DNA from 3 places in the Massilia sp. genome. Region 1 is predicted to be linked to each of the others. Evidence: predicted binding sites of a transcription regulator. Region 1 holds the regulator's gene; each other region holds the start of a gene.
What was found. Region 1 encodes FNR, which switches genes on or off when oxygen is low (the NO sensors DNR and NnrR bind a similar motif). Its sites were predicted from a motif close to TTGATNNNNATCAA; they were not measured.

Region 2: ACK4S9_RS03015 (KamA family radical SAM protein) is a predicted target of FNR. The motif match lies at 1,234-1,247, and genes of this name have one in related genera.
Region 3: ACK4S9_RS21165 (glycine-rich domain-containing protein) is a predicted target of FNR. The motif match lies at 893-906, and genes of this name have one in related genera.

What each region holds. Positions count from the first base shown of each region.
Region 1 covers NZ_JBKBOV010000034.1:11,782-14,045, reverse strand. The annotation lists gene ACK4S9_RS16905 (VOC family protein) at 1-151, shown strand, start outside; gene ACK4S9_RS16900 (metallophosphoesterase) at 197-1,030, shown strand; gene fnr (fumarate/nitrate reduction transcriptional regulator Fnr) at 1,040-1,804, opposite strand; gene ACK4S9_RS16890 (hypothetical protein) at 1,994-2,264, opposite strand, start outside.
Region 2 covers NZ_JBKBOV010000003.1:115,046-117,309, reverse strand. The annotation lists gene ACK4S9_RS03020 (acyltransferase family protein) at 1-1,129, shown strand, start outside; gene ACK4S9_RS03015 (KamA family radical SAM protein) at 1,347-2,264, shown strand, end outside.
Region 3 covers NZ_JBKBOV010000056.1:889-3,152, reverse strand. The annotation lists gene ACK4S9_RS21170 (CHASE domain-containing protein) at 1-838, shown strand, start outside; gene ACK4S9_RS21165 (glycine-rich domain-containing protein) at 1,085-1,981, shown strand; gene ACK4S9_RS21160 (hypothetical protein) at 2,036-2,264, opposite strand, start outside.

The DNA.
Region 1 (2,264 bases):
CGGCGGCAGGGACAACGGCCGCCCCGGCGAGCGCGCCTACCATCCGGGCTACTACGGCGCCTTCGTGCTCGACCCGGACGGCAACAACATCGAGGCGGTCTACCACGGCGAGGCCAAGCGCAGCGCGCCTCACGTGCGCGTCAGCTTCTGAGACGGCGGCGCAGCCAGCGGCGGAAACCGCTATACTGCGCCGACCATGCGCATCCAGCTTTTCTCCGACCTGCACCTCGAACGCTACGCCGGTTTCCATCCGCAGATCCGCGCCGACACCGACGTCGTCGTCCTGGCGGGCGACATCGGCTCCTACCAATCCGGCTCGCGCCTGACCGACGCTGATTTCGGTCTCGAACGCTTTTCGCCCCTGCGCCCCGGCGCGGCCAAGGCACGGGTCCTGTACATCCCCGGCAACCACGAATTCGACGGCCTCGACTACCACGAGGCCCATGCGCGCCTGCGCGCCAGCTGCGCGCGCCTCGGCATCGAATGGCTGGATCGCGAAACGCTCGTCATCGGGAACATCCGCTTCATCGGCACCACCCTGTGGAGCGACTTCGACGCGCTGGCGCTGCAGGAGCAGGACCTGACGAAGCAGCTGCAAAAGCGCGAAAAGGCCTTCCGCGCCGCCAACTGGTATCTGTCGAAGAACACCACCTTGAAGAACGGCGAGAAGGTGCTGGCCGAGGGCATCCGCGAGATGGCGCTGGAGTGCCAGGCCTGGCTGCGCGGCGCGCTGGCGGCGCCTTTCGACGGCACCACGGTGGTGGTGACCCACTTCGCCCCCAGCCTGCGAAGCGCCGATCCGCGCTATGGCCTCACGCCCGGCACCGCGGGCTTCTGCAATGCGCTCGACGCCTTGTTCCCGCAGGCCGAGGTCTGGATCCATGGCCACCTGCACTGCGCCAACGACTACGTGGTCAGCGGCGTCGAGGCCGGCCGGCCCTGGTCCTGCCGGGTGGTGGCCAACCCGCTCGGCTACCTCAGCAAGGGCGAGCAGGAAGCCTTCCGCCCGGACCTGGTGATCGAGCTCTGATCCGGTCTGCTAGCCCATCGGGCTGCAGACCTCGGTGCCGGCGGCCAGCGCCTTGAGCCGGGCCGGGTCGAGCAGGGTGACTTCGCGCTTGTCCACCTGCAGCCAGCCCTGCTTCTTGAAGCGCGACAGCAGCCGGCTGATGCTTTCGATGGTGAGCCCGAGGTAGTTGCCGATGTCCTCGCGCGACATGCGCAGCTGGAAGCTGTTCGGCGAATAGCCGCGCGCCGCGTAGCGTGCCGACAGGTTGACCAGGAAGACGGCGAAGCGCTGCTCGGCCCGCATATTGCCGAGCAGCAGCATGACGTTCTGTTCGCGCGTGATTTCCTGGCTCATGATGCGGTGGAAGTGGCGCAGCAGGGCCGGCACGTGGCCGAACAGCTCTTCCAGGCGCGCGAACGGGATCTCGCACACCTCGCTGTCCTCGAGGGCCACGGCGTCGCAGTGGTGGGTGCCGCTGATCGCGTCCATGCCCAGCAGTTCGCCGGCCATCTGGAAGCCCGTGATCTGGGCTTCGCCGGCCGCGTTCACCTGGTAGGTCTTGAAATGGCCGAAGCGCACCGCGTACAGGTTGCGGAAGGGCTCGCCCATGGCGTACAGGCGCTCGTCGCGCGCCAGGCGGCGGCGCCGGCCGATGATCTGGTCGAGGCGGTTGATGTCGGCGTCCTCGAGGCCCATCGGCAGGCACAGTTGGTGCATGCTGCAGGCGCTGCAACTGGTCTTGAGGGCCTGGATGCTGACCGGCGCTTCGCCCGGAAGCGAGATGGGTTGGTTCATGACGAGGACAGGAAAATGCGGACGCGACCATTATAGACAAAGGCCGCGTTCGTGGCTTTCATTTCCAGAATACAGTAGGGTGGTCGGCTCTGCCGACCGCGCGTCCGGCTGTCAGTCGAATAGACGTTCCATCGAATCAAAGACGGTTTGAACGCGCGGACGGCGAGCCGTCCACCCTACAAGTCCCGATTACAGGTGATGCCGGTGCTGCGCCTTCATCCTGTAATACTCCTGGCGGCCCTTGGCGCGCACGGTCGCGGCGATCTCGGCTGCTTCCTGCGCCGCCTGGTTCACGGTCGCGAAGGCGTCGGCGTTCCCCTTGAGCGCTTCCACGGCCTGCTGCGACTGCGCCGTGCCGGCCAGCGCCAGCCCGAAGGTGGCCGATACCGCCATCTCGGCGGCCAGGGTCTCGAGGGTCGGCGCCACCACGTCCTGCATCGCCTTGGCCGCCTGCGTCTCG
Region 2 (2,264 bases), on a different contig from region 1:
CGCGCTCCTGCTCATCGGCGCCGGACCGCAGGCCTGGTTCAACCGCGTGTTGCTGTCGAACCGCCTCATGGTCTGGATCGGGCTGGTCAGCTATCCGCTCTATCTGTGGCATTGGCCGCTGCTGTCCTTTGCCCGGATCGTCGAGTCGGGCGAGCCGGCGCCCGCCATCCGCGCCGCTGCGGTGCTGCTGGCCCTGCTGCTGGCCTGGCTGACCTACCGGATGGTGGAGCGCCCGCTGCGCGCCGGCGCCGGCCGCGCCAAGGTCGCGGGCTTGAGCGTCGCGATGCTTGCCTGCGCCGCCGTCGGCGGCTACATCTACCTGAACCACGGCCTGCCGACGCGCAAGCCGGTCCAGGACAACCTGGCCAACCAGCAGGCCCTGGTGCTGGTCGAGGACAAGGCCAATGCCGAGGCCTGCAAGAAGCGCTACGGTTTCGATTCGCCCTACGAATACTGCCTGCAGGCCGACGTGGCGAAGGACCCGACCGTGGTGCTGGTGGGCGACAGCCACGCCTACCACGTCGTCGCCGGCCTGACGGAGTACTACAGCAGCATCGGCGAGAACCTCCTGATGCTCGGCACCCGCGTCCCTTACTGGGGCCTCGATCCGAAGGACGATCCCTTCCAGCAGGTGACCCAGCCGATGCTGGAGCAGGCGATCGGCACGCCTTCCGTGAAGACCATCGTGGTCTCGACCATCCGGCGCTTCTCCACCAAGCCCGACGAGATGGCGTTCTTCCCGGCGGCGCGCGAAACCTTCCGCCGCATGCTCGCCGCCGGCAAGCACGTGATCGTCATGAACGACGTTCCGGCGCTCGACTTCGACCCGCGCTCGTGCATCAAGCGCGCCGGCGTGGCCAGCTCGGCAACCCGGATGCCGTGCGCGATCACGCGCGCCGAATGGGAACGCGGATTGATCGAGCACCGGCAGTATGTGCGGCAACTGGCCACGGAATTCCCGCAAATCGCGTGGTTCGACGCGGCCGAGCCGTTGTGCGACGAGCGCCACTGCCACGCCATGGTCGACGGACGCCTGATGTACCGCGACACCCACCACCTGAGCTATGACGGCGACCTGCTGGTCGGCCGGCACTTCGCCGAATGGATGCGCCGCCGAGCGCCGCGATAAGCCTGCATGAACGGCCCGGAACGTGGTTTTCCGGGCCGACCTGTCCGGTGTTTGTCCCGTTTTGCCTCTCTCTTGTTTTAACCCCCACCGTAGGAACAATCCGATTGATTGGCGGCAATTCTCGCGGGTTTTCCGCAACGTAAGATGAATTCTTACCGGCAACGTTTTACCCACGCCGACTAATTCATTCCTCGTTTCCTGGAGAATTCCCGTGATCATGACCGAATCGACGCCCTCCAAGTTCAAGCCCTATACCCGCCAGACGATCCACACGGCGCGCCAATGGCAATGGCTGACGCCGGAGCTGCAGGAAGCCGTGCAGGTGGTGTCCCATGTGCTGCCGTTCCGGGTGAACGCCTACGTGCTGGAGGAGCTGATCGACTGGGACAAGGTGCCGGACGATCCGATCTACCGGCTGACCTTCCCGCACCGCGACATGCTGCCCGCCAGCGAATACGAACAGCTGCGCGACCTGGTGCTGTACAAGAAGGACGATGCGGCCATCGCCAAGCTGGTGCACGGCATCCGCATGCGCATGAACCCGCACCCGGCCGGCCAGATGACGCACAACGTCCCGCGCGTGAACGACGCGCCGCTCAAGGGCCTGCAGCACAAGTACAAGGAAACCGTGCTGTTCTTCCCGAGCTCGGGCCAGACCTGCCATGCCTACTGCACCTTCTGCTTCCGCTGGCCGCAGTTCGTCGGCATGGACGACATGAAGTTCGATGCGCGCGAATGCAGCGAGCTGGTGTCCTACCTCGAGACCCATAAAGACGTCACCGACGTCCTGATCACCGGCGGCGACCCGATGATCATGAACACGCGTTCGCTGGCCGAGTTCCTGGAACCGCTGCTCGAGCCGAACCTGGCCCACATCCAGAACATCCGCATCGGCACCAAGTCGGTGGCCTACTGGCCGCAGCGCTTCGTGTCGGACAAGGACAGCGACGACCTGATGCGCCTGTTCGAGAAGGTGGTCCGGTCCGGCAAGAACCTGGCGATCATGGGCCACTACAACCATGCGGTCGAGCTGCGCCATCCGATCGCCCAACAGGCGGTCAAGCGCATCGTCGGCACCGGCGCCACGCTGCGCATGCAGGGTCCCCTGATCCGCCACATCAACGAAGACCCGAAG
Region 3 (2,264 bases), on a different contig from region 1:
GCTCAGTACCGCCCTGCTCTACGCGCTGTTCCAGACCATGGCCTCGTCGCGCCGCAGCGCCCTGCGCATGGCCGAGGACATGACGCGCGAACTGCGCGCCAGCCAGGCCAAGCTGCAGGCCACCAATGAGAAGCTGCGCCAACTGGCCGCGCACGCGGAACAAATCAAGGAAGGCGAACGCAAGCGCATCGCGCGCGAGATCCACGACGAGCTCGGGCAGAACCTGCTGGCGCTGAAGATCGAGGCCGAGATCCTCGCCAACCGCACGCGCGACCGCCATGGCCGCCTGTACGAACGCGCCAGCGCCACCGTGCGGCAGATCGACCTGACCATCCGCAGCGTGCGCCAGATCATCAACGACCTGCGACCGAACGTGCTCGACCTCGGCCTGAACGCGGCGGTAGATTGGCAGGTGACCGACTTCGCGCGCCGCACCGGCATCGAGTGCGAACTGGTCGAGGACGAGAACGAGCACCACCTGGACGACCACTGTGCCACCGCCTTCTTCCGCATCCTGCAGGAGTCGCTCAACAACGTCGCCCGGCACGCGCGTGCGACCAGGGTGCGGATCGACCTGCACCAGCATGCCGACCTGTTGACCATGACCATCCGCGACAACGGCGTTGGCATGCAGCCGGGCAGCCGCAACCGCAACGGTTCCTTCGGCCTGGTGGGCATCGAGGAGCGCGTCAACATCCTCGGCGGCAGCTTCTCGATCAGCAGCGGCCCGGATACCGGCACCACCATCGTCGTCACCATTCCCGTCGGCGGGCATCTACCGGAAACGTCTGCCCCCCTTGCACACGACAGCAATGCAGCACTGTCGGCCATCGCATGAATATGCAGCGGATGCGCGGCTATGTTGTCTCGTTTCAGCAAAGCAGTTTATCGGTTGACAGAACTCAACATTAAGCCTGACCGGTCGCAGGACAATTGTTATCACTGCCACTGCTCAAAACGCAGTTCCTGACTTCCGATTAACCGCGCCACGTTCTTTGGGGAGGATTTTCTGACGTACCGCTTCAATACTAGGGATAAAAAAACAAGGCCGTAACAAACAGATCTACAACAAAAGGTGATAACCATGTCGACCAACGAATTCGCAGCCTTCGAAGCACTTGATCTTGCCCCGATCAAAATGAAACTGATGCATGTGGAATCCGGCGAAGGCTGGTCCGCCCTGCGGGCCGATGCAGTGGAAACGGAATACCGCCGCTTCCTGTTCCTGATGAAGAAATACCCCGACGCGGAGGCATCGCCGACCGTCGACGTCGACATCTTCTGGCACTACCATATCCTCGACACGATGAAGTACGCCGAGGATTGCGAAGCCGTGTTCGGCTACTTCCTGCACCACTATCCGTACGTCGGTATCAGCGCCAGTGCGAACGATGGCGACCATGCCGCCAGCGGCGAGCGCATGCGTGAAATCTACGAAGCGGAATTCGGCACCTGGCCTGCCGCCCCCGCTGCTTACGCATACTGCTCCGCGCCGGGAAAACCACACTACACCGCCGACGCGGCGTACGCATACTGCTCCGCACCGGGCAAGCCGCGCGAAGCCGCCAACGCCGCGTATGCTTACTGCTCCGCACCGGGCAAGCCGCGCGCAGCTGCCGACGCCGCGTACGCATATTGCTCGGCGCCGGGCAAGCCGCGCGCCGCCGCCAACGCCGCGTACGCATACTGCTCCGCACCGGGCAAGCCGCGCGAAGCCGCCAACGCCGCGTATGCTTACTGCTCGGCGCCGGGCAAGCCACGCGCTGCCGCCAACGCCGCGTACGCGTACTGCTCCGCACCGGGCAAGCCGCGTGAAATCGCCAACGCCGCGTACGCATACTGCTCCGCACCAGGCAAGCCGTACGAAGCCGCCAACGCGGCATACGCATACTGCTCCGGACCGGGAAAGCGTGCGCTGGCGCAGACCGAGCGTCCGGAACATTGCGCCGCACCGAGCAAGGAACTGGCGCACGCCGCCTGAGTCTTCCTTCCTCGGCGGCCGGCGGAACGATCATGTTCCGCCGGCCTTTTTCATTCAGGCCGGCAGGGCCTCGGCCACACCGTCCGGCCTGACCATCAACTCGCGCAGTTCGCGGATGCTGAACTCGCTCTCTTCATGCATGCGCAGCAGGAGCGTGGCGCCGATCGGCAGCGTGTTGTGGCGGATCTTGCTGATCACGGGCGGCGCCACCTCGAGCACGCGCGACAGTGCGGCGTCGTTCTTCAGGCGGAGCTTGGCAATGATGGCGTCGAGGAGCCGGTTG